Regions from separate parts of the Paenibacillus sp. JNUCC 34 genome, predicted to be linked through region 2. Evidence: riboswitches for the same ligand, from Rfam matches in the RefSeq annotation. Region 2 holds a riboswitch; the other holds the start of a gene.

Region 1 (14,993 bases), 350 kb from region 2:
TTTGTGGTAAAATGTCGTTATGTTTATACAAGAGAGAACAACTAAGGGGGATAAAGTCATGAATCATAAGTTCAAACTGCTGGCATTGGATATGGACGGCACACTGCTTCAGGATGATCATGAGGTTTCACCGGAAACAGTGAAATGGATTAAGGAGGCGGTTCGGCAAGGGGTTCATGTATGCTTGTCCACAGGCCGGGCATTTTCCAATGCATATCCTTATGCACAGCAGTTGGAGCTTACAACCCCGATGATTACCGTGAATGGCAGTGAGGTTTGGCGGGCTCCCTATGACTTGTATCGCCGTTCGCTGCTTGACGTTGAGCTTGTTCGCAAAATGCATGAACTCGCTGTTGAGACCGGCTCTTGGTTCTGGGCCTACACCGTAGATCAGCTATACAACCGGGACAACTGGGCCGGAGACATTGAGACTAAAGAATGGCTGAAATTCGGTTATCATACGGATGACGATGATGTACGACACAACATTCTTATGAGGCTTCAAGAAATGGATGGCCTAGAGATCACGAATTCATCGCCCTCTAACTTCGAGATTAATCCCAAGGGAATTAACAAGGCTGAAGGCATTAAGCAGGTGTGTGAGCTTCTTGGACTTGATATATCACAGGCGGTCGCTGTAGGTGACAGTCTGAACGATCTGGCAGCAATTCAACAGGCTGGCCTGGGCGTTGCTATGGGAAATGCACAGCAGACTCTCAAGGACGAAGCGGACGTTGTAGTAGCCAGTAACAATGATGACGGCATCGTCGAAGTGATCCGTGATTATATTTTGTGCGGGGAGTGATTTATAGGTGGATGTATTGGGTTGGATTATAGTTATCGCCCTGTTTCTGGTTGGTATGGCCGGGGCTATTTACCCGATCCTGCCTGGCGTGGTCGCCATTTATTTCGCACTGTTTGTTTACGGCTGGTTTTTTACGTTTGAGCATTACAATGCGTTATTCTGGATTATTCAGACCTTGATTCTGGTTATGCTGTTTGTTGCCGATTATGCGGTTAACGCTTGGGGTGTTAAAAAACTGGGCGGCTCAAAGGCATCCATCTGGGGAAGCACCATCGGTTTAATTATCGGTCCATTTATCATTCCAGCTTTTGGTCTTGTGATCGGTCCGTTTGTCGGAGCCTTTCTCGGGGAGATGCTGGCAGGTTCAGCACCGGGAAAATCGGTTAAGGTAGGACTCGGTTCGTTACTAGGCCTATTTAGCAGTATTGTGGTGAAGATCGTTTTACAGCTTGCTATGATTATTATTTTCTTTGTTTGGATTTTTTAGGGTGGAACTGCACTAGCAGGTGCCTTTTGGGAGAAAGAAGGGTAAGGACTTGTCAAAGAAAGATACATTCATCAGAGGTACGATCATACTGGCCGCAGCTGCATTAGTGGCTCGGGTATTGGGTCTGGCCCAGCGGGTACCGCTGGAGCACATGCTCAATGATGTAGGGAACGCATCCTTTACGATTGCAAACAATGTGTATTTAATGCTGCTGGCCTTGGCAACGGCTGGTATCCCGAGCACACTCAGCAAGATGGTATCCCAGCGCTATGCGCTGAACCAACCGGCCGAGGCCAAAAGGATTTATCAGGCAGCGCTTTTCTTTTCGGCTGGTGCCGGGGTTGTAATGACGCTGATGCTCTATTTCGTTGCGCCGTACTACGCCACTCATGTGGCGGAGGTACCGGAATCTGCTGCTGCAATTCAGGCTCTGGCGCCAGCGCTGCTACTCTTCCCGACTATTGCGATGATGCGGGGGTACTTCCAGGGTCGGAACTTTATGACACCTGGTGGGGTATCCCAGATCGTGGAACAGATCGCCAGGGTAGTTACCGGTATTGGTCTGGCTTATATTCTGCTCCGCCTCGGCTATGATGACAAATGGGTAGCGGCAGGAGCGTCCTTTGGTGGTGTGCTCGGAAGTATTGCTGCTTTTGGCGTCATGATCTTTTTTGCCATGAAGCTGCGCCGTCAGGATCGGAAGTTGAATCTGCCACGAGCGGATAGATCCATTCCTCTTGGGGGTATTTATAAAGCTATTTTTACTTTATCCATTCCGATTGTGCTGTCGTCACTTGCGGTTCCAGCGATCAACTTCATAGACGGTTCCATTGTCAAGCCATTGCTGACCGGAGAAATCGGTGCCGATGAGGCAACGGCGGCTCTAGCGATATTAGGGACGAGGGCGCAAAGTATCGCGGGAATTCCACCAATCCTTGCGATTGCACTGAGTCAATCCTTAATACCGATTATCTCTGCTGCTTATGCCAGAAAAGATCAGGATCATCTGCAACGTCAAGTTACACTCGCTTTAAAGATATCGATTCTGACGGGAATGCCTATTGTACTTGCTCTCGTTTCTGCATCTTATTCCGTAAATGGTTTACTTTTCAGCTCATTGAACGGCAGTGGGATTATCGCCATGCTGACCTTCGGTACGATATTCCAAATCACGATGATGACTTCAGGCTCCATCCTGCTTGGAATCGGGAAAGCCAAAGTTTCAATGGTTCACGTGATGATCGGTATAGTTATCAAGCTGGGTACAAGTGTTCTGCTCGCTCCGTTGTTTGGGATTTATGGAATCATTGGCGCGACGTCTCTATGTTTCCTCGTAATTACGATGCTTAACTTGCGTTCAATTAAAGCCATTGTCCCGTTCTCTATTCTGGGCTCTCGTTGGACAGGCTTTATCATTACAGCTCTGGCTGCTGTAGGTATAGGTTATGGAGTAAACCAGCTGGGGATCCAAATGGTCGACTTTATGCCTGCCCGGCTTGCTTTCTTTATCACATGTTTGTTGGTCGGAGCGGTCGTTGTGGTTGTTTATCTGGTCTTACTTATCGTCTTTGGTGTACTGCGGCAGTCGGAGCTTTCGAGCTATCCTCGTCTACTGCAAAAGTTATTCCGTCCTCTCATGCGCCTTCAGCCCTCACGGCTTCGGGAACGTGGTTAGAAGGGGATTTACAGCAATAAAAAACGGTTCTCCGATGCGGAGAACCGTTTTTTGTTTAAGATACGCGGACAATAAACATATGTTCATTAAGGAGCTGCGTATATCGCGGATTTTTGGTGCTATCTAACGAAAGGAGTTAGTCTTGGAGAACTTACCCTTTACACTATCAGCACTTGTTGTCATCCTAATTATTAAGAGTTTATAAAGGTTCCGGGAGCTTTATATGTTCAGACTATAATAGATATTGAAAGAGGGATATAGCTATGAAACAGAGAGCAGCGGTGCTGCTGGTGGAGGATGACAGGGAGATTGCAAGGGTTGTTTGTGATCATTTGCGTAAGGAGGAATACCGTGTAACCTGGGCATCAACAGGCAAGGAAGGCTGGGAAGATTTTAAGCTGGGGCATTATGACTTAGTGCTGGTTGATCTTATGCTTCCTGAAGTGGATGGGTTCACACTTTGTCGGAGCATTAGAAAAGAATCGGAAGTGCCAATGCTAATTATCAGTGCCAGGATTGAGGATGAAAGTAAGATTCGCGGTCTTGATCTCGGCGCAGATGATTATGTGACGAAACCTTTCAGCCTGGAGGAATTAAGTGCACGGATCGGATCTCATTTAAGGCGGTACCGGCGGTATCAAAACCAGCAGGATACGGAGAAGGCGGTCAGCTATGCTCATGGTCTGAGCATTGATTTTTCCAGTAAAAGCGTCTATCTGAACAAAGAGCTTCTGATGCTGACATCGAAAGAGTGGGAATTGCTGTGCCTCATGGCCAAGAACCCTTTCGAGATTTTTTCCAAATCGGCTCTGTATGAGCATGTTTGGCAGCAGGAGGATGTGAATGGGAATAATACGGTCACAGTCCATATTAAAAGTTTAAGAACAAAATTAAAGGATGATACCCGTTCATCTTCCTTTATTCAGACTGTCTGGGGCGTCGGCTACCGCTTTATTGGAGAGGTTCTATGAAAATCAGAAATTGGCTGATGATAAGCTATATTATAGTTATGCTGTTGCCGATTATAGCTTTGTATCTTTTTTATATCACTGTGAGCAGTTATGACCAAAAGCGAGACATGCGCGAATATATGGAGTTTACTAAGTCACTATCTGAACTTGAGCCTGTTTTGGAAAATCCGGTTTATTACAAAATACAGCCGCAGAAGCATTATAGGAAAGTGGACAATCAGGCAGATGAGTCGATGAGAATTACACTGTATCGTTATGATGGCATTCTGCTCTATACATCCTTGCAAGAGCCGTTAGTAAGCAGGCTTACTAAGCTGGATAAGAATCAGTTGTACAAAAATGTAAACCATCTCCAGAAAAATCTGCGTACATATTCTGTAAAAAAGCCTGTGACTGGCAGTGAAGGTGAATTAGTCGGGTTTTATGAGGTGACCATCAGCAGGGATGAATGGCTGAGGGGTGTGCAGGACCGCACGATTTTAATTTTTGGCGGACTGTTTATCTTTATGATCATTGTCTTCTTAACAGTTGTATATTTGCTGAACCGGAAGCTGAATCGGCCGTTGCAGTCGCTGCAACGACAAATGACCGCTTTTGCGGACGGCAGGAAAGTCTTATCCTCAAACCCTCCCTCCAACGATGAAATTGGGGAGCTGCAGACTCATTTTTATAGAATGAAAAAACAGATCGAAAAGTCGCAGCAGGAAGTTGTTCAACAGCAAAAAGAAAAAGAGTTTATTATTGCCGCTCTATCGCATGATCTGAAGACGCCTTTGACTGTCATCCAGGCTTATTCGGAAGCACTACAGAGCAACCGGCAGCTGTCTGAAAAAGAAAAGAAAGAATATCAGACTATTTTATTTGAAAAATTGGCATATATGAAGCAATTGATTGATGATTTGACGCTTTATGCTACTTTGCAAGCCTCACACCACCAAACAGAGCTGGTTGAAGTGGAAGGAGAGGAATTCTTTGATATGCTTCTTTCCGGCTACGAAGAACCTTGCTCGAAGAAAGGGATAAAGCTCAGTATCGATCAAAAAATCACCGGTACTTACAGAGTAAATGTTAAGCAGATGGTTCGGCTTGCTGATAATCTGGTGGCCAATGCCATTCGCCATACAGATACGGGAAAAGAGATTCTGCTTGCTGCACTTTCGTCAGATGAGCATTTATCACAAGAAGTTTTCCCATTATTTAAAGAGGAACTGGATGAATGGCGAAAAGGCGGAACCATACTATTGATTCAAAATGAAGGAAACAGCATACCGGATCCTATGCAGGAAAAAATATTTCTCCCTTTTGTCCAAGGAGACGGATCGAGAGGGCAAGGCGGAAGCTCGGGGCTAGGGCTGAGCATAGCCAAAATGCTAATCGAGAGACATGAAGGAAAAATAAAATTGTGGTCCAGCGCTGGATACGGAACCATTGCGGCATGCTGGATAAAAGAAAGGTAGGAGAAGAGAGTTGAAGTTAAGAAATCTGTTAATCGTACCTGTTGCAGCTATATTTTTGATATCAGGATGTGCCGGGAATATCACCGCTTCTTCGGAGGAGATTATGTCTTATGTATTGGAGACGGATAATAAGCTGGAAACTTATATAGGCGAAGGAGAATATAAGATATTTACGAATGATGAGTTGACTGAGGATGTGTCCTTCAAGGAGTATGCCGGAAGTGATGGAAAAAGAAAGACTGTTTTAGTTGACAAAATGCGTGATAAGAAGTCTTACACACTAAATGAAGGCAAACAGGTGCTAATTTATGAAGAAGGAAGTAACCAGGCTCAATCGATTGACCTTGCAGGCATAGATTTGCCAAGCAGCCTGACGCAAAAAGAGCAGCTGACCAGGATGCTCGAAAACCTGGAGGACACCCATACGTATGAAGTGGTGGGAGAGGAAAAACTACTTGGTAAGAATACTTATCATTTAAAGGTAAAAGCCAAGTCGAAGGATTCATTTTTAGGTGACATGGAGTTTTGGGTTGATCAAAAAACATGGTTTGTGGTTAAGTCAAATTCCATCTCAGGCGATATCCGTTCTGAAGTGATTTACACATTACTAGATGACTCACCAAGTTTTGATAGTAATACCTTTACGCTTGACCTGCCTGAAGATGTAGAAATCAAAGCATTGAATACGGAATACCCAACCCATTCAGGAACGTTGGCGGAGGCTGCTGAAGCACTAGGCCATTCTTTCCTAGTATTCCAGGATTCCGAAGAGAAGATAGATAAAGTGGAATGGAACATCTATGAAGGCGAGCTGAAAAGAACAGAAATAACCGTTTATTATACCGTGCAAGACATCCCTTCATCGACACTGAGCATTTTTGAAATCCCTAAAGGAGAGGGGGCTAAGAATAAAGGAAATGTGACGGTACGAGGCATGAAGGGTGAATATATGGAAGACTTACGTATACTTACCTGGGACGAAGGGAAATTACGCTATTCCATTATGATTGACCATCCGGATATTACCAAGGAAGAAATAATCAAAAAAGTAGATAAAATGGTGCTTACCAGCGGAAGAGAAAACTAAAGAAAAAGATAGAACTGCATCATGTGGGGTGAGCACGTAGCGCCTTACAACAGGCAAAGAAGGGTGTCCCAGGTCAATTGATCTTTTGGTACACCCCCTTTCTTGAAGTAGTCTTGTTATGTTTTTTATGTCACTTCATTGATTGAATACGTCATGAATTCAAGTGCCCGCTCAGATCATGAGTAAATGCCATTCTCTCCAGCGCTGTGCGGTGGGCATGGGTCATATCAACCAGAAAAGGTCGGACAGGTTTACTTAGATGACGAAGCATGGTAGGTTCCTGAAACCAATCAAACCGGGGAATAGGCTCATATTCCGTATCATGCCACACATCTTCAAGGAGCGGGCTGTATAGCTGATGGCCGTCTGTCAGCCACTCTGATTGAAGGAGTTCTTTACTTTCTACAAGCGAGTCCATGGCTTTATTGCACTGTGTTGTGAATAGGGCCGGCCAGTATTCCGAGCGTGAGCCCAAATGCGGTGAGCAGTGGACATATTTGAGTACACCACGGTAAATATCCTCATATCCAAACAGCATGGCATATAGCGATTTCCCGGCTTTAATTCGGCTTGATGAATCGTCAAAATGATTCATGATCAATCCGACTAAAGGCCGAAGAGGCAGGATGGATTCTTTAAAAAAATCATGTCTGCAACAGGTATCACCCAATGGAAAAATGATTTGATTCAACCGCACAAGCTCATGCAACCGGAAAGATGGGGCCTCTAATACATTTTTTCGGAAATATGGATGACTGACGACGCGTCCTTCTATATAATTTTGCTCATTGATGATCAAGGCGACTGTCAGCAGGCTGCTGTTCCGATCGATCCAAAACCGCTCCCAAAATGGAGTCATGAATGCCGAAACGTGAAAATAAGGGAGAAGATGAAAGTAGCTTTGTTCCTTCTGTTTACTGAATTTATAGAGTAAAAGTTGCGGATAGGCGTCTTGGAATATCAAGGCATTACAACGTTCGAGAAACCGGTACAGATGGTTCTTGAATCGGTTGTCAGTTAAATCGGACATGAGACCGCTCTTCAGATCGGACATATTCCACCCGGCATTTCTGGAGACCATGTGGGCAAGAAGAGCCCAATGAACCTCTGGATAGTCCTCGTAAAATTCGAGATAAGCCCGGGTACGTGTAATATTGCTTTTATTGGCTTCAATAACAGCCTCATGAATACGCTGGATGAGAAGATGATCTTGTGCCGGAAGCTGACTCAGGTTATTTTCGGCCGTTGAGTCCCTGGGCAAGGGATCGAACCTCATCGTTTGACCAGCACGTTCCCGCTGACAGCCTTCAGCAGTTTTATCCAGCAAACATGTGATACTTCTGGCGGCGCCTTCATTCCAGGCTAAGTCCTTAGGGCAGCGCCGAAGCTCACTGGACGCAATCCAAGCGGCGGTTAAACCGCCAAATGCCTCAGCAACAGCTCGAGGGACGGAAAACAGCAGTGACCAGATGGACTGGCGACCGGTCTTGAAACCTTGGGAATGGCTCATAAGGCACCTTCTTTCCTGAATGTCAGTGAACTTATTGTCAGTATGGCTTTAAAATTTGACTTCCACTCAACATTTTGCTTCACTTAGGGAGAACAAATTCAGACGGAAAGGGGAGATTCCCATGGAAAAGATTACATCAGAAGCTGAATTTCAGGTATCAATTCAGTCTCCGAAATTGACGATTGCAGTATTTAAAGCTGATTGGTGCGTTGATTGTAAATTTATTGATCCATTTATGCCGGAAGTAGAGAGTAAATATTCCGACCGGCTAACACTGGTAGAAGTTGACGTTGAAGCCGTTGGTGACGTAAGCCAGCAGCAAAACATCATGGGCATCCCGAGCTTCGTAGCCTACACAGATGGTCGTGAGCTAGTCCGGTTTGTAAATAAGCTGCGCAAGTCACGGGAAGAAATTGAAACTTTCCTAGATCGCGCTTTAGAGGTATACGGAACAATCCACAAGTAATTACATCACACCGCCGACCGTTTATACGGGCGACGGTGTTTTGTTTTTGAACATTTTGTAACAAACAGTCTATGATCGAAGCTAGTGTATCAGTTATAATATATGTTGGACTTGCATTTAGTGGTTGTGAGAGACAGTAAGCAATGTTGGATTAATCATTATTATGAATACGGTAGCAGGTGGAAATCGTGAATAATAAACAATTAAAATGGCTCAGTTACTTGACATGTCTAGTCATGTTTCTCGCAACCTTTGGCGGTATGGTCGTGACCAAAACCGGTTCGGGCATGGGGTGCGGACAGGAGTGGCCTTTGTGTAACGGCAAGTTTGTTCCCGCTTACACACTGTCGTCCATGATAGAGTACTCCCACCGTGCTGTCAGTGGAATGGCCGGCTTGTCGGCTCTTGCTTCCTTGATTGCGTTCTGGAAGTTTAAGCGCGAGAGTCGTGAACTCGTTACATATGCGGTCCTGACCTCCATATTCGTCATTCTTCAAGCAATTATGGGTGCAATGGCTGTCATGAAGCCGCAATCCGCAGCTGTAATGGCGCTGCATTTCGGATTCTCCCTTGTTGCGTTCGCAAGCTCTGTCATGCTTGCATTAAGTATGCGTAGAATTGAGCAGGCCAAAGAACCTGGTAGGCTCGAACAGCAACCTCGGGTGAGCAAGTCATTCCGTAATCTGGTCTGGGCTACAACGATATATTCCTATATCGTCGTGTACATCGGTGCGTTTGTCAGTCACACCGATTCGAGGGAAGGGTGTTCGGGGTGGCCGCTGTGCAACGGCGAGATTATACCGGAACTGTCCGGTGGAGTAGGTATTGCATTTATGCATAGAGTTGCAGCTGCACTTCTGCTTATCGTGGTCGCGACCATGGGGCATTTTGCATTTTGGCGCAACCGGGATAACCGTGAAATTCAAATGCTTGGAGTCGCCGCGGTGATGCTCTGTTTACTGCAAGTTCTGAGCGGTCCATTGCTGATGGCAACGATGCATAATGAAGAACTGTATATTTTTGCAGCTTTGGGGCATACACTGCTTATTTCTGCATTGTTTGGAGTTTTATGTTATTTAAGTGTGAGGGCATGGCAGTTAAGCAAGCTTGAAGCACCACTTGGTGAAGAGCCAATCCCTTTCAACAAAAGTGTATAAATCGTTGATTTATTATAAATCATTTCAACAAAGTCCACGGGCAAGCTGTTCAAAGTTTCAGAACTTGACTCCTAGGGGGTAACGCCATGCTTCGAATTTTGCTCGGGGAACCGCCCCGAAAAAATGAGGGTCTGCTTAAAGACGCCATTGAAACGATGCTAAAGACAACCCAGCTTTTACAAAGAGAGATAGAGAAAAATCAGGATCCAACGCATGACTTTCGTAAGCTTGAGATATGGACCCGTGGCTTGCTTGGATCATTGGATGAGCTGGAGCAGAGTTGGTTCGCCGCATGCCATTTCCGTAAATCGATAAAGGCTGGATATGTTGATGACATGTCGATTCAGGAACAAGAGGAGTATGCACGTTACGTGTATTTTTATAAGAATGGATTTATCCGGGTGTTCTCGGTTCTTGATAAACTCGGGACTGTGCTGAATGAATTGTATGATCTTCATACGTCCAAGGTTAAGGTTCATTTTTCATATTTCACTGTGCTTCGCCAGTTCAGGTATTTAAAATATCATGATGAATTGGCGGACAAGCTGGAAGGTATTAAGAACCACTATAAGCCATTCCTAAGTGTGCTTCGCAAACGGCGCAATGCGGAAATTCATTACATGAACTCTGAGATGCAGGATGATCTGTGGCAGCGGCACCAAGGACTACACGATAAGGTAGAGCTGGAAGATATGGATAAGCATCTGGACGATTTGAAGCAAGGACTTGATATGGTATGCAAAACGCTGGCCGCTTCATATCATTACACAAACGATCTCTGGGCGAAAAAAGGCGTTAGTTCCTGAGCATATGAACCTATAAATTCCTTTTGACAAACGTGTGAAAAGAAACTATACTAACAATTGCATTCCTTGATCTGTTTTTTAGTGTAAGTCAATGTATAATTTCATATCGATGTTTTCTTATCGAGAGAGGCGGAGGGACAGGCCCGATGAAGCCCAGCAACCGATTCCAGTGCACAGCCAACATGGCTGAAGCGCAAGGAATGTCATGGTGCTAATTCCTTCAAAACTGCGGACAACGACAGTTTTGACAGATGAGAAAAGGCATTCGTCTTTACGTAAAGAGAGCCCTTTTTGATTCTGCAAAGAGAGGGCTCTTTTATTTTTCGATAAAAGATGAGAAGAATTAAGAATAGGAGGAACCGGGATTGATCGAACTTAAGAGATTGACGAAGCAGTACGGAAAAGCCGGAACGTTGACCACAGCCTTGTCCGAATTGAATCTGTCGATTGAAAAAGGTGAAATATTCGGAGTGATCGGACATTCTGGTGCCGGCAAAAGCACGCTGATACGCTGTATTAACTTGTTGGAACGCCCAACCTCCGGTGAGGTATGGGTTAACGGGGTCAACCTGACGGCTCTTGGCAATAAGCAGCTTCAAGGAGAGCGTCGCAAGATCGGGATGATTTTTCAGCATTTTAATCTGCTCTCTTCAGCAACGGTATTTGATAATATTGCGTTTCCATTGCGTTTAATAAAGACACCCAAGGCAGAGATTGAACGGAAAGTGAATGAACTGCTGGTTCTGGTCGGGCTGGAGGCTCATCGGAACAAATTCCCTTCGCAGTTATCCGGGGGACAGAAACAAAGAGTTGGTATTGCAAGGGCGCTGGCAAGTGATCCGGAGGTGCTGCTCTGTGATGAAGCAACCTCTGCACTGGACCCGCAAACTACGGATTCCATTCTCAGATTGCTATTGGACATTAACCAGCACTTTAATCTAACGATTGTTCTCATTACTCATGAGATGCATGTGATCCAGAATATTTGTGACCGGGTTGCCGTAATTCATCAGGGTGGCATTGTAGAACAGGGGCCTGTAACGGAAGTGTTCCTGAAGCCGAAGCATGAAGTGACAAGAGAGTTTATCCGAAATGAAACGGATAGCGGAGAAGCATTGAGGCTCGCTATTCATGCTCCTCATACCGAGTCATCTCGCGCAGCAAAAATCACTTTTTTGGGTTCCAAAACATACGAATCCACTCTTTCTCATACGGTGCGCGAAACCGGGGTAGCTTTTGCGATTTTGCAAGGTACCATTTCTACGATCAAGCATACGCCATATGGTCAGTTGATCGTCCGGTTTGAAGGGGATATGCCGGCTATTGATCTGACCATACAGAAGCTGCAGGAACAAGGACTTGACGTGGAGGTGATGGACTGATGTTCGGACTTGATTTTTCCGAGGTGAACTGGGAAGAGATCATCACGGCAACACTGGATACTCTCCGAATGCTGGCTTCCTCGGCTGTGTTTACGTTTCTGATCGGTCTACCACTCGGCATACTGCTATACATGGCGGCACGCTCAACATCTGGATGGGTTCGTTTCGGATATTCCATCCTATCATTTATCGTCAATGTTCTTCGTTCCGTACCATTTATTATTCTGATTGTAGCCATGATACCGATTACGAAATCGGTTGTCGGTGTATCTTATGGGGTTCTCGGAACGATTCCGCCGCTCGTCGTTGGAGCGGCTCCGTTCTTCGCACGACTTGTGGAAACCTCACTGAATGAGGTGGATAAAGGTGTGATCGAAGCGGCACATGCGATGGGTTCATCCACACGTCAGGTCATCTGGCGGGTGTTGCTTCCCGAAGCGCGTCCAGGCCTGCTTGCGGCGATGACAATTACGATCGTTACGCTTGTTTCCTACACGGCGATGTCAGGACAGGTAGGCGGCGGTGGTCTAGGTGACCTGGCTATTAAATATGGTTACCACCGGTATGAAACCGAAGTTATGATTGTGGCTGTCGTCTTGATGGTACTGCTCGTACAGCTGCTGCAGATGGCAGGCGATCGTCTGGTGCGGCATTTTACAAGAAAATAAAGAAATAATCTAATGATATGGCAGATAGCAAGACAAGATATATATAATTTTAATTCATGATTTGGAGGGAGAATAAGATGAAGAAAAAGTTGTTATTGGGATTTCTCAGTCTGTCACTGGTAGTGGTATTAGTAGCTTGCGGGGATAAGTCCGCAGATAATGGCGGCAAGGAAGGTCTGACGATTAAAGTTGGTGCATCACCTGAGCCGCATTCCAAGATACTGGAGCATATTAAGCCGGCACTTGAGAAAGAAGGCGTCAAGCTTGAAATTGTGGAGTTTACGGATTATGTGCTTCCAAACCAGCAGGTAGATCAAAAACAAATTGATGCTAACTTCTTCCAGCATAAGCCTTACCTGGACAGTGAAGTGAATAAACGTGGTATGGATCTTGAGTCCGTAGTGGCTGTTCATGTTGAACCTTTGGGTGCTTACTCCAAAAAGATCAAGTCTGTAGACGAACTGAAGGATGGCGCTGTGATTGCGATTCCGAACGATCCTTCCAATGGCGGACGTGCACTTACGCTGTTGGCCAAAAATGGTCTGATCAAGCTGCAGGATGAGAATAAGCTGGAATCCACAGCGAAAGACATTACAGAAAATCCTAAAAATCTGCAGATCCAAGAAGTAGAAGCGGCTATGCTGCCACGTATGCTGGACGAGATGGACATGGCGATCATTAACACGAACTATGCTCTCGAAGCAGATCTTGATCCTACGAAGGATGCTCTCTTCATCGAGGAGAAGGATAATCCTTATGCGAACATTCTTGTAGCGCGCTCGGACAATAAAGATTCCGAAGGTATTAAGAAACTGGCAGAAGCACTGACCTCCGATGATGTGAAGAAATTTATCGAAGAAAATTATAAAGGGGCAGTTATCCCTGCTTTCTAAGTAAAAGCGAGATATGCTCCAAACGCAGGCCATCCATTCTTGGGTGGCCTGCTTTAATTTTTATATATAAGATTTCATATTGCATGTTAAGGGCAATCAGGTGAAATAACGGAATAATATAGCAATGTATGAGACATAACATATGGTGTATTATATTTTTCCATCAGGAGGTACTGAAATGAACCCTGTCTCTAACAAGTCCCAGGTCTCAATTTTAGGCATCGGAACTGCTTTGCCGAGCCATTCTTTTTCACAGTCCGTTGTAGCCGAGCTTTTGACTTCTTCTTTGCATGACCAACCGGACTTGGCCCGATTTGCCAGGAGGATTTTCAAATCCTGTGGGGTGGAGACTCGTTATACATGTGAACCGAACTATATAGGTCCAATTGAAGAATGCCGATATTTACCTTCCGGTGATCGAGCAGGCATTCCTACGACTGAAGAACGCATGAATACATATAGAAAGGAAGCATTGCCTTTAGGAATAAAGGCTGCGGAAAAAGCAATAAAGGACGCCAATATCCAGCCTAGGGATATTACCCATCTCATCTCGGTTAGCTGTACCGGCCAATATGTCCCAGGTCTTGATGTTATGCTAATAAGACATTTAGGGCTTTCTTCACGTGTTAACCGTCTCCCGCTGATCTTTCAGGGTTGTGCAGCTGGATTAAAAGCCATTCAAATGGCTAGGGATATCGTACAAAGTGCCCCAGGCTCACAAGTTCTTGTCGTATGCGTTGAGCTGTGTACTTTGCATTTTCAGCCTGCGAAGGAGAGAGAGGCATTATTTGCGGCTTCATTTTTTGGAGATGGGGCTTCGTCGTGTGTAATTGGCCATGCAGAGCAGCATCATACTCATTATTTGCAGCTAGGAACAGGATACTCGGTTCTACTGCCTGATTCTACGGAAGATATGACATGGGAAGTTGGGAATGCCGGGTTTGATCTGTATCTCTCCCCGCGAATACCGAAGCTGTTAGGGTCACATCTTGTACCAGAAATGGAGTTATTGCTTGCAGGGGATGATTTACCAGAACTTTGGGCTATTCATCCTGGAGGTCGTGGAATTGTCGATTCTGTACAAAATGTGCTGAACTTGCGTGATGATCAGACCAAATTCAGCAGGGATATTCTTAGAAATGCAGGGAATTTGTCCTCTGTAACGATTATGTTTGTTCTGAGTGCCATGCGCAGTGAGCTCCAATCCGTGGACAGCACGTCCAAAGAAGGAGTGGCGTTGGCCTTTGGGCCGGGTTTGACGGCAGAACTTATGCGATTCAGGTATATCCCATCTTATGACTCTTTAGTTACGGAACATGAGCATGCCTATCTTTAGAAATCTAACGAAAAGGGCACAGGAAGACGAATTAATGGATGATTTTTCGACCGGAGGCGAAGAGCTGATTGAGGCGCTCAAACATTTAAGACGTCTGAACAAAATATTTGCTGCACCTGGGCCGACGAGATACGGGATCGAGAAACTGTGGAATGACATAGGAAGACCTGAATCGCTAAGCATCTTGGATGTGGGTGCAGGTTCGGGAGATGTCAATCACAAGCTGCTTCAATGGGCGGACGATAAAGGAATACAACTCAGGATCACGTTGGTTGATCTGACGGAAGAAGCGT
Region 2 (14,993 bases):
CTGCTAGAGCGATTGGGTGAAGAAGGAACAGATGCTGACGAGAATAACTGCTAGACAAAATAGAAGGAGAGTTTTAATCAAATGAGTCAATTGATCGTATATCAATATCCCAAGTGCAGCACATGCAGAAATGCGGTGAAATGGCTGCAAAATGAAGGGCATGACCTCACACTTCGGCATATTAAAGACGAGCCACCTACACCAGAGGAACTGGCCGAATTAATTGATAAAAGTGATCTCGAGCTAAAGAAATTTTTCAACACGAGTGGTGAGGTATACAAGCAAATGTCTTTAAAGGACAGGCTTTCAAGTATGCCTGCAGAGGAACAGATTAAGCTGCTGTCTTCCAATGGAATGCTTATTAAGCGTCCAATCGTATCTGATGGAACGAGGGTGACCGTAGGGTTTAAAGAGGAACTGTTCAAAGATGCGTGGAAGGCTTTGTAATCATCACTGACATCAAGTAATTTACGATCGGGCTCGGAGACAATAAAAGTTTCCGGGCATTTTTTGTATCTATGAACAGGTTTTCAAATGGAAATATTATATGAATTGCGGGACACTATGAAATAAGCAGATATGGTATAATGACATATTGAGATTATGATATAACAAGATTTTGAACATATTAGCAAGGAGCGATTTATTACAGTGAACACAACGAAGCAACCATCTCTGATGCTCGTCGACGGTATGGCCTTATTGTTCCGAGCTTACTATGCTACGGCTACTAGTGGTTATATCCGCCGAACCAAGGCAGGGGTTCCTACAAATGCTATTTACGGATTCCTTCGCTATTTGTGGGACGCTATTGACACATTTCAACCAACACATGTGGCCTGCTGCTGGGATATGGCTGCAAAAACGTTCCGCAGCGACCAGTTTGCAGCTTATAAAGGCAATCGGCCTGAAGCGCCAGAGGATCTGATTCCCCAGTTCTCCCTTATTCGTGAAGTCACAGATTGCCTTGGGATTCCGAACCTTGGCGTTGAAGGCTTTGAAGCTGATGACTGTATCGGAACACTGGCTTGTCGTTTCGGCAGTGATATGAATGTTATGATATTATCAGGCGACCATGATCTGCTTCAGCTTGTAGATGAACGGACTTCGGTCATCATTATGAAAAAAGGACATGGCAATTATTTGGTATATACCCCGGAGACGCTGTACCAGGAAAAAGGGCTTTCCCCACGTCAGGTTATTGATGTCAAAGGTCTTATGGGCGATACGAGTGATAACTATCCGGGTGTGCGTGGAATCGGTGAGAAAACGGCCATGAAGCTGATTCAGGAATACGAAACGATCGAAGGGATACTCGCAAATATGGATTCTCTTACGAAAAGTGTTCGGGGAAAAATTGAAGCGGATCTTGAAATGCTGCACCTATCTAGATCTCTCGCAGCTATTCATTGTGAAGTACCTGTGGATTGCGATCTGGACTTGTGCCTTCTTGAGATAGACGATGAGCGTGTCCTGTCCAAGCTTGAGGAGCTCGAAATGAAGAGCTTAAGTCATCTGATGGGAGTTGCACTGGTGCCATGATGGATTCTCTGGTGGTAGATGTTATCTCATAAAGTCAGACATTTCTTTTGCGGTTAACCTATATTTTCGGTAAAGAGGATAAAATGATGCAGAAGATGAAAAAAAGTGTAAGGGCAGCATTGATACTCGTCGTATCGGCCATCATAATGACTGCCTGTATGTCGCCTGAACGACAAAACTCTGATCCGTCGAAGTTATCATCAACGCAAGTTGAACTAACCGTATCTGCGGCTGCCAGCTTGAAGTCCAGCCTTGAAGAAGCAGCAGTCTTGTTTGAGAGTAAGAATCCAGGCATCACACTTCAATTTAACTTTGGTGGTTCGGGTTCTCTTCAGCAACAGATCGAGCAGGGGGCGCCGGTCGATCTGTTCTTTTCCGCTGCAAACGAACCGATGAATCGACTTGTCCAAAAGGGACTTGTGGAAGCTTCTCATTCGAAGGTACTGCTTCATAATCGACTGGTGTTAATCGCTCCGAAAGGAAACGAAAGCATCCGAGAACTACAGGACCTGAAGAAATCCGAAGTACGGGTAATCGCCATTGGGCAGCCGGATACGGTTCCAGCGGGAGCTTACGGGAAGGAAGCTTTGGAACAAGCGGGGCTGTTGGATGAAATTGAGTCCAAGGCTGTTTATGCCAAGGATGTAACTCAAGTGCTGTCCTATGTAACATCCGGCAATGCAGACGCTGGTTTTGTTTACGCTAGTGATGTATTAAAATCGCCAGACGTCACGGTGGTTGTTGAGATAGATCCAGCTTCTCATACACCGATTGAATATCCCGCAGCCGTTACTACGGTGGGACGGCACCCAGAAGAAGCTGAGAAACTTCTGAATTTTTTGCAGACCGAAGCGGCTAGCAGCATTTTTGAGAAATACGGTTTTGAGATTCCGGAGGGAACACCTTGACAGTAGATGAAGCCTTTTGGATGCCGGTGTGGCTGTCCGCAAAAACATCACTGTGTTCCAGTATAATTGCATTTATACTGGGGACAGCGGCAGCCCGGTGGATGCATCGAGCGGTATTCCGTGGTAAATCTCTCGTAGAAACCTTTCTGATGCTACCCCTTGTTTTGCCGCCGACCGTTGTGGGCTTTCTACTCTTGGTCGTACTGGGCAGAAACAGCTGGATCGGGTCAATGGCTGAATGGCTGTTTGAACAACCGATCATATTCAGCTGGGGAGCGGCCGTTATAGCGGCTGTGGTTGTTTCATTTCCGCTTGTCTATCAGACAATGAAGGTGGGATTTGATTCCATAGATTCCGAACTGGAGGATGCTGCACGTTCCACTGGCGCCGGGGAATGGCAGGTATTCCGCTGGATTACGTTTCCACTTTCGAGAAGAGCGGCTGGAACCGCCTATGTCTTGGCTCTTGCCAGAGGATTGGGTGAATTCGGAGCGACCTGGATGGTTGCAGGGAACATACCGGGTAAGACGCAGACACTTCCAACAGCTATTTATCTTGCTGTAGGAAACGGTGAAAGTCAATTGGCCTGGGCCTGGACAGGAATAGTTATTTTGTTCTCATGGTTACTTCTGGTATTGGCAGGCAACGGTCGGTCAACCCGGAACGAACCGAAAAAAACATAATGAATATGACATCATACACCTTGAGAGGATGAACTGACATGATACTTGGAGCAATTGAAGCTGGCGGCACAAAATTTGTATGCGGAATTGGTAAGGAGGATGGTACGGTTATCGAACGTACGAGCTTCCCGACCACAACGCCGGAGGAAACGATGGCGCAAGTGTTTTCGTTTTTTTCAGACAAAGGGGTTGAAGCCATCGGCGCAGGCTTTTTTGGACCGATCGATCCGGTAAAAGGAAGTCCTACATATGGTTGCATCACAACAACGCCGAAGCCGCACTGGAGCAATTTCAATGTTGTGAAAGCGCTGGAGGAGCGTTTCAACGTACCGATCGGTTTTGATACGGACGTAAATGGTGCAGCGCTTGGAGAACATACTTGGGGAGCGGCTCAAGGTCTTAACAGCTGCTTGTATATTACGATTGGAACTGGCGTCGGTGCCGGAGCGGTTGTGGATGGAAAGCTGATTCATGGTTTATCTCACCCGGAAATGGGCCACATCATTGTACGTCGTCATCCGGATGACAAGTACGAAGGTACTTGCCCTTATCACAGTGATTGCCTGGAAGGTTTGGCTGCAGGTCCATCCCTTGGTAGACGCTGGGGAGTTGCAGGAGCTGAGCTGACACCGGATCATCCAGCTTGGGAGATGGAAGCTTACTATCTTGCACAGGCACTGATGAATTATGTGCTGATCCTTTCACCTGAAAGAATTGTGATGGGCGGAGGAGTTATGAAGCAGCAGCAGCTGTTCCCGTTGATCCACAAGAAGCTGCAGGAAATGCTGGCGGGTTACGTTTCGCATCCAAGCCTGAATCAGGATATTGCGCAGTTTATCGTACCGCCGCAATTGGGTGATAACGCTGGTCTGTGTGGTGCATTGGCACTGGCCAAACTGGCTGTAGACGAGGCGTCGAAGTAATTAATAATGCAGAAGATGCTGTTATTTAAGCAGGTTGTAAACTCATAAACACAGGCCGCCTCGAGGACTTATCCTCAAGGCGGCTTGTTTGGGGTTTAGTCATAGAGGAAACTGCCAGCAGCAAATACTATCGGTTCATCGTACTTAGAGAACAGAACTCTTTTGGGCTCTGCTGAAATCATAGTGCTTCACAATGATAGCAATTAAAATGATGTTAAGACATATCATGCTTGAATGGATCTCAATACGTGTGGGATGAATGCTCACATCATGCAACAGGATTTGTATGTGGTTAATCGCCGGCATGCAACAGAGTTCGCATGTTCGACCGCCGGCATAGAACGTCACACCGTGGGCCCAGTGATTATTGCATAAAGTACAACTTTATTCCATCATGTAGAGGTGAGAGGCGGATTGTTGTATGTAATACAGCAATAGGAACAGGGATCAATTATTTTACCTCTTCTCAGAAGGGATTGTTGCAGAATCTGCAACAATATCAGCAGGTTTAGGCATTTTACTTCTCCAAAGTTGTATAACATACAAAATTACTATGGTCGCAGCCCTTTCAAACGTTAGACATCAGTGAGTGCATCACAAATGTTACAACAGCCGTTTGATATGATCGCAGTCACCTCAACTATAAACTCGTCAAGCACTGCCTTTGGTGATGATCCTTTTTTTGACTGATGCAAACGCACGAAGTAGCAGAGAGGACGAAGCGATTCCGGACAAGCGGCAGCGTTCGCCTAAAAGCTTTCCGTAGGAAAGCTAGCATCGGGAGCAAGAGCGATTGTAGGAACGATTCGTACTCGTAGCGCCTTTACTCACTACGTGTCACTAAGCATACCTTATAAACCCTCTATGCATCACTTTTGAAATCTATAGCATCCAGAAAGCTTATACTATACACTTGTTACAAGAATGCCAAGAAAAAGTGTGGTGACTGTATTGTTTAAAATTATGTTAATTGAGGACGACATGACCTTATTTAAGGAGATTAAAGAAAGGCTATCGCAGTGGTCTTATGAAGTGTATGGTATTCATGATTTCAGCAATATCGTGCATGAGTTTACCGCGATTAAACCGGATCTAGTTATCATAGATATCCAACTGCCGAAATTTGATGGCTTTCATTGGTGCCGGATGATTCGTTCCCATTCCAACGTACCGATTATATTTCTATCGTCACGAGATCATCCTACCGATATGGTTATGTCTATGCAGCTAGGCGCAGATGACTTTGTCCAGAAACCATTTCACTTTGATGTGTTAATCGCGAAAATTCAAGCCATCCTTCGCCGCGTATATAATTATAATACCGAGCGAATCGAGCTCAGATCCTGGCGTGGTGCAACAGTGGAATACGTAAAAAATACCATCACCAATGAGAAGGGCTCCATTGAACTGACGAAAAATGAAATGTTTATACTGAAAGTGCTCATTGAGCGAAAAAATCAGATTGTCAGCCGGGAAGATATTATTAAAAGCTTGTGGGACAATGAGCATTTCGTAAGCGATAATACGCTAACAGTCAACGTTAACCGCTTGCGCAAAAAGCTGGAAAATATCGCGCTCGACCCTTACATTGAAACGAAGGTTGGACAAGGGTATATGGCTACGGAAGAGGCAAACTCGTATGGTTAAAAAGTATGTTGTGGAGAGACGAAGCTGGATTATATTATTTCTGTTTCTACAGCTGCTTGTTCTTTTTGTTGCTTTCGTCGATTCTTCAATCCCCTTTATGTCTATCCTATATATAGTGTTTTTGTCTACACTTATTTTCATAGGTTTTTTCCTTATAAGATATCATAAAGAAACCAAATTTTATAAAAGTATTGAAATATGGGATCAAACGAATGGGATATCGGCGCTTGCTGAAGCGGAGAGCCCTCTTGAAAAAATTGTGGAAGAGAGCGTTATTCTTCAGAATGAGCGATACCGAAACGAACTTTCCCAGCGCCTGATCGAAGTGGAGCAGGAGAAAGATGAGTTGTTATCCTGGATTCATGAAGTAAAAACCCCGCTCACAACGATGCAGCTAATGATTGAACGCTCAAATGATGAAACTTTAAAAGGACAATTGATGTACGAGTGGCTGCGTATTCACCTGCTGCTGGATCAGCAGCTGCACCAAAAGCGCATACCTTTTATTAAAAATGATTTGTATATCGAACAATCGGCATTAGAGCCAATCATTTTCAAAGAAATTAAAGAACTGAAAACTTGGTGTATGCAAAAAGGGATAGGTTTTGATGTTACCCTTCAGGTCACCGAAGTGTTAACGGATGTTAAATGGCTTGGCTTTATGATCAGACAGCTGTTAACGAACGCTGTTAAATACAGCGAAAGATCCGATATTATCATTGAATGTGATTATAATGACGACGGTCAAACCAGGCTTGTGATCAAGGATTTTGGCCGTGGAATTGATCCGAAAGATCTGCCCCGCATATTCGATAAAGGTTTTACATCAACAACCCAGCATCAAGATAGTGCCGCGACCGGTATGGGTCTATATTTAACACAAAAGGTGGCCCACTCTTTATCCATACGTATAGATGTGTCCTCGGAGCTTGGGATCGGCACTACATTTACGTTAACGTTTCCTCAAAAGAATGAATTTGTGAGTATCACAAGCATGTGACAGGAATGTCACATGCTTTTATGATTTGTTCGGAGAATCGAAGGATTTCGTGGGAAAGCTGCATTATGATGAAAGTAAGAAAAAAAGGAGTGTGTGAAAATTGGTGATCCTAGAATCTAATAAAATTTATAAAAGCTATGGTAGCAAACTGAATAAGCAAGAAGTGCTGAAAGGCATCGACATTAGCGTAGAAAAAGGCGAGTTCGTGAGTATTATGGGAGCATCCGGATCAGGTAAAACAACGCTCCTTAATGTACTTTCGTCCATTGATAAAGTTAGCCAGGGAACGATTAAAATCGAGGGAAAAGAATTTACGGGCATGAAAGAAAAGCAGCTGGCTGAATTTAGAAAGCACCATTTGGGCTTTATCTTTCAGGAATATAACCTGCTAGATACCTTGACTGTGAAAGAGAACGTGCTATTGCCGTTATCTATCAAAAACGTATCCAAAAAAGATGCGGATCAAAAGTTTAAAACGGTAGCAACGGAGCTTGGTATTTTTGAACTTAAAGACAAGTATCCCAATGAAATATCAGGGGGGCAAAAGCAGCGGACATCCGCAGCTCGTGCCTTTATTCATGAACCAAGCATTATATTTGCAGATGAGCCGACAGGCGCGCTGGACTCCAAATCCGCTTCCGATCTATTGAATAAGCTGAGCCAATTAAATCAGAAGCTTGCGGCGACGATTATTATGGTTACCCATGATCCGGTGGCTGCCAGCTATTGCAGCAGAGTTATTTTTATTAAAGACGGACAGATTTACACACAGCTGAACAAAGGTGAGGAGTCAAGACAGGCCTTTTTCAATGACATTATAAAAACGCAAGGTGTTCTAGGTGGTGTTCAAAATGAGCATTAACTCTCTCATCTTCCGAAATCTGAAAAAGAACATAAAAAATTATTTTCTCTATGTGTTTGCCTTGATTTTTAGTGTGGCGCTGTACTTTGCCTTTGTCACTCTGCAGTATGATCCGGCCATGGAAGAATTGAAAGGATCGATGAAAGGCGCCGCAGCTTTAAAAGCTGCCTCGGTCCTGCTCGTTGCGATTGTTGCGATTTTTCTTCTGTATGCAAACAACATTTTTATCAAACGCCGAAGTAAAGAAATTGGGCTATTTCAATTAATCGGGATGACTAAGGGGAAGATATTTAAGATTCTCAGTCTGGAGAACTTAATGCTGTATTTTGGATCCATGCTGATTGGTATATTTGCAGGATTCTCGGTTTCCCGGCTCATTCTTATGATTTTGTTCAAAGTAACAGATGTAGAGTCAGAAGCTACCTTAAGGTTTTCAACGGAAGCGTTAATCCAAACGGTTATTGTGTTTGCCGTGGTTTACATTCTCATCATGATCATGAATTATACGTTCATTAAAAGACAGAGCATTTTGTCCTTGTTCCGTGCCGTTTCGACGACTCAGGAAAAAGTGAAAAAAATGTCCATGTTCGAGATGTTGATGGGGCTGGCAGGAATCGGGTTCATCCTTTATGGTTACTATCTATCGACTGAACTGTTCAGTGGTAAACTTACAGATATGAACGCAATGTTTTTGAATATGGTTTTGATTTTGGCTTCGGTTATTATCGGGACATATTTGTTCTACAAAGGTTCAGTCAGCTTCATTTTTAATATGATTCGTAAAAGCAAGGACGGGTATTTGTCACTGAATGAGGTGCTGTCTCTCTCATCTATCATGTTCCGCATGAAGTCGAATGCTTTATTGCTAACGGTTATAACAACAGTTTCCGCTCTGGCGATTGGATTGCTGTCACTGAGTTATATTTCTTACTATTCGGCCGAAAAATCAGCGGAACAAAGCGTACCTAACGATTTCGTTGTCACTAGGCCCGAATACAAAAAACAATTTACAGAAGCATTGTCAGCTCAAAATATTGCTTACGATGAGATTCAGAGAAACGTTGTGTATGTGAATGTAGATGTGTCTCTCTTAGGCTCTAAGCTAGAGGGAAAGGACGCCAAAAGCATGGTCCTTGCCGTGGTAAGTGAAAAACAGGTAGAGGGAACTGATCTATCTGCTGAGGAGACGCTTTTTACGGGTAGAAATGATGCACTTGATAAGTTTGTTGGACTAAAAGAAACAGGAAGCATTATTTTACAGGGCAAGACCAGCTCGATTGATCAAAAATTAATAGGAACCAATAAGGAAGCGATACTGGCTTGGAATTTTAACAGCGGCGGATTGCCTACGGCTATTGTGGATGATTCAATTTATCAAAAGCTGGCGCTGGACGTGGATCCTAAGATTCAGAAAAAAAATTCCGATTATTTCGGTATTGATATTAAGGATGAAACCAAGATTGAGCAAGCAAACGAGATTTTTTACGAATTGAATTTTGACGAAGAAGTGATGTCGCAGAGTAATCTAAGCACTACGCAGAAAGCTAATATGGGACTGATTATGTTTATCGTCGGGTTTTTAGGTCTTACCTTTCTCATTACATCAGGATGTATCCTTTACTTTAAACAAATGGATGAAGGTGAAGAGGAGAAGGGTAATTACACGATCTTAAGAAAACTTGGATTTACGCAAGGAAATATACTGCGGGGTATTCAAATGAAACAGCTTTTCAATTTTGGTATTCCTCTCATTATCGGATTATCTCATGGCTATTTTGCTGTCCAATCCGGGTGGTTCTTTTTCGGGACAGAGCTGTGGACACCAATGATCATAGTTATGCTGTTGTATACGGCATTGTACTCTATCTTTGGGTTGTTATCCGTTCTCTTTTACAAAAAAGTTATTAAAGAGGCCCTGTGACCACCGACATGCAATGCCGTACTTGTGCGCTGAGAGCTGTGTGCGATGCGTAATTCAGTGAATGTTGTATAAAGTGCAACAATATCCCATGATACGGTAGCGAAGGACGAATTGTTGCATACAATACAAAAATTGGGATGGGAATTCATTTGTGTTAATGCACGAAGCAGCAGAGAGGACGGCAAGAGCGATTGTAGGAACGATTCGTACGCGTAGCGTCCTACAACAGACGAAGGGGCATCCCATGTCGATGGACCGTAAGGGATCCCCTTTTCTGTTTATTGCAAACTGGTTAATCAGTAAAATGAGCATCTCCCAGCACCAGCGTCAGAAATTCACGCAAATCTTCTGCCTGGTCCCGTTCCAGACTAAACGTGCGCTCGAGGTACCCTTCCTGCTCTAGATCATCGGCAGCAAGAATAGCAGTTCTTCCGAACTGAAGGTCGGTAACCAACTTCTTCCCATAGAAAAGGTTCGTGGTCGTAACGGCCAGATCGAAACGTTTGAGTGATGGGCCGATGAACGTGACGAAACGGGTAGATGTGGACTCAGTACTATCGGATAAAAAATCAAGCTGCTGCGATTCCCCGGTCATATCGGCAATTCACTCCTTCGAAGGATGTTTGTTGTCCATTATACAAGAAAAGTTGAGACAACCTATATAACATTTTGATTTTATAACATCCCCATTGACGTTGTTACAAATTATGGTATCATGATGGGTAAACAGTATAACGGATGTTTTAAACGAGGGAAGCACCTTTCTGACGCTACGGCGGGGAAGGTGCTTTTTTTCGTTGTTTTGCGTTGTACTGATACTAAATAAATGACGGGAGGTTAATGGGTATGCAGATTGTTTTTATGAATCAGATGTCTAGAAATGGTGGGGCGAAAGATGAGAATAGCGCACAAGTGTGGATTGGGGAGGAGGAAGGAATATGGCGTTTGGGCTGGCGAGATATCGAGCCGGATGGACATGCGCAGGATGATGATTGGTATGAGGGAAGCTCATGGCAGGAGTTGTTGTGTGTGTACCGTCACCGCCTTGCCATGAAACTAAGTGAAGGTTACCGACCGGTGATCGAAGGGATATTTCATGAGATAGAAGATTCCAAAGGGAAGAATCACGCGGCCCTGAAGCTCCAGTGCTACAGTGAGCTGTACGGATCGGAGGAGCTGTATACGGAGCTGTGTGCCTGGCGCCGAAGAAAAGCGGCCGCTGGACGTAAAGCCCCATATTTTATAGCGAGTAATCGTGTGCTTCGCCTCATTAGCGCCTTTATGCCGCAGACAGAGGAAGAGCTGCTTCAGCTGCCGGGGATTGGGTCAAATAAGGCTGCTGAGCATGGTGCCGACTGGATCGAAATGACATCGAAGTTAGAAAGAACGACAGCATTTCCGCTAGATTGGGTATTTCGTCAGCTGAAGGAGGAGGAGTTTTTGTCTTGGCTCTATAAACAGAAAGAATATAAGTATAAGCAGGAGCTGGAGAACTATCGTATGGGCCGGACAATGCTGATGGGCATAGCGGAAGGTTTGACACTGGATCAACTGAGTCAGAATACAGGAATGTCGCGCAGAGATTTAGTCGAACAACTGGAGGGGCTGGAGAAGGAAGGATACGACACAGAACTTCTTATCCGTATGGAGCTTGAGAGCTTATCGGATACGGAACAGTCGGCCATCTGGAAAGCTTTTGAGGAGCTGGGAGACACTTTTCTTAAACCGGTAATGCAGCGAGTGTATGGTCAGGAGCCAGCAGCGGAGGGTGGCATGGAGCAGCGGTACGAGCGTCTGCGCCTTATCCGGATCCGGTTCCGCCGGCAGCATTTTGAGAAGCGGGACGCTGTGTAACTATGACAAAACGGGTGCCTTTCGTAAATGAAGGACACCCGTTTTTAGCTTTTCATAACCATTCTTTTTTGCGGAATAGATAAAACATGCCTGACCCGAGAAAGATCATAAGTCCAAGGACAACAAAGTATGAATATTTCCATGCTAATTCAGGCATAAAATCAAAGTTCATACCGTATATACCCGTAATGACCGTCAGCGGCATGAAGATTGTGGTCATGGCAGTAAACACTCTCATAATCTCGTTCGCCCTGTTCGCGATGCTGGATTGATAAGCTTCTCGAAGGTTACTCATCAGATCGCGGTAGGTTTCAAACGTCTCGGATATTTTCACAGCATTCTCGTAAATATCGCTGAAGTACTTTTGTAGTTGATCATCGATCAGGCGCAGGTCTTTTTTGTTCAGCGTGTTGATGACTTCCTTCTGGGGTCCAAGTACTTTTTTTAGCCACAAAATCTCGCTGCGCAGACCGATAATTTCATTCAGATGTGATTTCTTGGTATGCATCAATATGTCTTCTTCAAGCTGATCGATGCGTGCCTCAATCCGGTCGCCAACCGTGAAGTAGTTGTCTGTGACCAGGTCAATCAAAATGTATAGGAAGCGGTCCGGTGAGTTTGCTTCATCTTCCCACAGTAGGGGTTTCACAGCCCGGAGCTCATGAATTTTCTGCTTGGTTACAGTAATGATAAAATGTCTGCCCAGAAAAATGTTCAGGGCCCGGAGGAAAATCTCCTCATCGTCAAAGCGGATGCTGTTCACTACGATAAAATAGTGGTTTTCGTATATTTCAATCTTTGGACGCTGCTCTTCTTCACTTTGGGAGTCTTCAACTGCCAGGTCGTGCAGAGAGAACAGGGGTTGGAGTTCCGCCAAGTCTTCTACATCGGCATCGATCCAGTAAAACCCGTCAGCCGGAGCTGTAAGAGTCGTTTTAATGTCGTCGATGGGGGTAAAAACACCCGAATTCACCAACCGGATTTTCATCTGATATCACTCCTTTAATTCACTGCTTACGCATACTCGATTAAAGGCATAGGGTATCAGCTTACCGGCATACCGGCAGGTGTTCTAAATAATTCGGCATAAAGGCTTCTATAAGAGCGCATGAAAAATAACGCTGCCCGCCACCGGTGAGCTGATCTTGGTCCTATGCGGTTTTTCGTCATTCACATCCAGCCTCTGGCTCGGGTCACCGTCCATCTTCCATGTCACCTCTTTCATATGGTTAATTAGCACTTGTCTAGTATACCGCTGGGGTTATTACCTTTCAAGGTGGAATTAAGCGTAAGATACTTCCTTGTACAGGGTATGGAAGTAGGAGGTGAGACGTTACATTTTTTTTAGCTCAAAGCTTCTTGACGAAAAAATGTTCTTGATTTAAAGTAATAATCAGTATCAACAGATGACAACTTCATACAGCTAAATCTTATCAAGAGCAGGTGGAGGGACTAGCCCTATGAAACCCGGCAACCGACGGCAATATCGCACGGTGCTAATTCTTGCAGGATGTACGCGGCCTTATTGTTAAGGACCGTTAAATTCTGACAGATGAGAGAGGCGCATAGTTTACGTACACGTACATATGACCTTTCTCATTAGAGATAGGTCATTTTTGCGTTACTTTGGCCTTCTCGACTTCTTGTATCATGTAGTCAAAACTATTTATTAACCCGAAGGAGGAGTAATTATGCCGATCAAAATTCCAGACACACTGCCTGCAAAGGAAGTTCTCGCTGGGGAGAACATTTTTGTAATGGATGAAAGCCATGCGTTTCATCAAGATATCCGCCCGCTGCGGATTGCCATTCTGAATTTGATGCCGACCAAGGAAACGACGGAGACACAGCTGCTTCGCCTGATCGGTAATTCACCGCTTCAAGTGGATGTTGTCCTGCTTCACCCGGGCTCTCATACTTCTAAAAATACTCCGGCAGAGCATTTGAAGTCGTTCTATAAAACATTTGAGGAAGTGAAGCATCGCCGCTTTGACGGCATGATCATTACGGGTGCGCCTGTCGAGCAACTCGATTTTGAAGAAGTGAATTATTGGGATGAGCTCACCGAGATTTTTGAATGGAGTAAAAAGAATGTAACCTCGACCCTTCACATATGTTGGGCTTCTCAGGCGGGTCTTTACTATCATTATGGTGTGCCGAAATACAGTCTTTCCGAGAAATGCTTCGGTGTGTTCTCCCACACCGTAAACGAACCGACGGTAAAACTTCTTCGGGGTTTTGATGAAGTGTTCTATGCTCCACATTCTAGGCATACCGAAGTGCGCCGGGAAGATGTCGAGCAATCAGTTCAGCTTGAAATTTTGTCTGAATCCGAGGAGGCTGGAATTTATCTGGTAGCCTCAAAGGACGGTAGACAGGTGTTTGTAACAGGGCACTCGGAGTATGATTCTGATTCGCTTCGGTGGGAATATGAACGGGATGCCGCCAAAGGATTGGACGTTTCACTTCCACGCCATTATTACCCGAAGGATGACCCGACTATAAAACCGCCGTCCGTTTGGAGAGCCCATGCGAATTTATTATTCTCTAATTGGCTGAATTACTATGTATATCAAGAAACGCCTTATGATATCGGACCGCAAATCTAGAGAGAAAAGAAAAGTAATATTAAAAGGAGGAGCGAACATGGAGAAGAAACAACTGAGAATTGAAAGCAGGCTGGCTCAAATTGGTTCAGTAGAGGAGCCGGTGACGGGAGCCATTAATTTTCCGATCTATCAAGCTACAGCATTCCGTCATCCGAAGTTGGGTCAAAGTACAGGCTTTGATTATATCCGTACGAAAAGTCCGACAAGACAGGTTCTGGAGGAAGCGGCGGCTGCATTGGAATCAGGGGATGCCGGGTTTGCCTGCAGTTCCGGCATGGCGGCATTACAGACCGTGTTCGCCCTCTTCGGACAGGGTGATCATCTCATCGTATCACTGGATTTATACGGAGGCACTTACCGTCTGATCGAAAAAATATTGTCTAGGTATGGAGTAAGCGCAACTTATGTCGATACGAATGACATGGACGCGCTGGAGCAGTCCAGAAAACCAAATACAAAAGCGGTCATTATCGAGACGCCAACGAACCCGCTGATGATGATAACAGATATTGAGGCTATCTGTAGTTGGACCCGGCATCACGGCCTGATCAGTATTGTGGATAACACGCTGCTGACACCGTTCTTTCAGAGACCGATCGAGCTTGGAGCCGATATCGTTGTGCACAGCGCAACTAAATATTTGGGAGGGCACAACGATGTGCTGGCAGGATTAATCGTTACCAAGGGGAAAGAGCTGTCAGAGGAAATTTCCTTTTTACACAATTCGATTGGGGCGGTGCTGGGTCCGACGGACTCTTACCAACTGATGCGCGGCATGAAGACACTGGCGCTTAGAATGGAGCGTCATGAAAGCAATGCAATGGCGATTGCACTGTTTCTCAAGGAGCATCCGGCAGTATCTGAGGTATTCTACCCGGCTCTTGCCGATCATCCCGGATATGAAATTCAGCAGAAGCAGTCCAGTGGAAATACAGGTATTCTTTCATTCAAAGTGAAGGATGCGAGGTATGTTGAACCTTTGCTGCGTCATATTAAGCTGATTGCTTTTGCCGAGAGCCTGGGAGGGGTTGAATCTCTAATGAC

The links. Region 2 has a riboswitch for S-adenosylmethionine ahead of metA (homoserine O-acetyltransferase MetA). Riboswitches for the same ligand answer to the same signal wherever they lie in the genome.
Region 1: another riboswitch for S-adenosylmethionine. It lies ahead of AC2TF5_RS04245 (methionine ABC transporter ATP-binding protein); the one in region 2 lies ahead of metA (homoserine O-acetyltransferase MetA).

Annotation. Positions count from the first base shown of each region.
Region 1 covers NZ_CM177770.1:923,126-938,118, forward strand. Annotated here, with positions in the region: gene AC2TF5_RS04195 (Cof-type HAD-IIB family hydrolase) at 59-805, shown strand; gene AC2TF5_RS04200 (DUF456 domain-containing protein) at 813-1,292, shown strand; gene AC2TF5_RS04205 (putative polysaccharide biosynthesis protein) at 1,342-2,967, shown strand; gene AC2TF5_RS04210 (response regulator transcription factor) at 3,231-3,938, shown strand; gene AC2TF5_RS04215 (HAMP domain-containing sensor histidine kinase) at 3,935-5,395, shown strand; gene AC2TF5_RS04220 (LolA family protein) at 5,406-6,482, shown strand; gene AC2TF5_RS04225 (DUF2515 family protein) at 6,634-7,992, opposite strand; gene AC2TF5_RS04230 (thioredoxin family protein) at 8,114-8,458, shown strand; gene AC2TF5_RS04235 (COX15/CtaA family protein) at 8,647-9,615, shown strand; gene AC2TF5_RS04240 (Cthe_2314 family HEPN domain-containing protein) at 9,702-10,421, shown strand; SAM riboswitch class I at 10,536-10,679, shown strand; gene AC2TF5_RS04245 (methionine ABC transporter ATP-binding protein) at 10,787-11,803, shown strand; gene AC2TF5_RS04250 (methionine ABC transporter permease) at 11,803-12,471, shown strand; gene AC2TF5_RS04255 (MetQ/NlpA family ABC transporter substrate-binding protein) at 12,549-13,364, shown strand; gene AC2TF5_RS04260 (type III polyketide synthase) at 13,543-14,700, shown strand; gene AC2TF5_RS04265 (methyltransferase domain-containing protein) at 14,687-14,993, shown strand, end outside.
Region 2 covers NZ_CM177770.1:1,273,777-1,288,769, forward strand. Annotated here, with positions in the region: gene AC2TF5_RS05825 (RluA family pseudouridine synthase) at 1-54, shown strand, start outside; gene AC2TF5_RS05830 (arsenate reductase family protein) at 82-447, shown strand; gene AC2TF5_RS05835 (5'-3' exonuclease) at 679-1,542, shown strand; gene modA (molybdate ABC transporter substrate-binding protein) at 1,626-2,450, shown strand; gene modB (molybdate ABC transporter permease subunit) at 2,447-3,133, shown strand; gene AC2TF5_RS05850 (ROK family protein) at 3,172-4,056, shown strand; gene AC2TF5_RS05855 (response regulator transcription factor) at 5,008-5,703, shown strand; gene AC2TF5_RS05860 (sensor histidine kinase) at 5,696-6,703, shown strand; gene AC2TF5_RS05865 (ABC transporter ATP-binding protein) at 6,804-7,565, shown strand; gene AC2TF5_RS05870 (FtsX-like permease family protein) at 7,555-9,486, shown strand; gene AC2TF5_RS05875 (DUF3055 domain-containing protein) at 9,779-10,081, opposite strand; gene AC2TF5_RS05880 (HRDC domain-containing protein) at 10,333-11,340, shown strand; gene corA (magnesium/cobalt transporter CorA) at 11,393-12,328, opposite strand; SAM riboswitch class I at 12,768-12,899, shown strand; gene metA (homoserine O-acetyltransferase MetA) at 13,032-13,949, shown strand; gene AC2TF5_RS05895 (aminotransferase class I/II-fold pyridoxal phosphate-dependent enzyme) at 13,987-14,993, shown strand, end outside.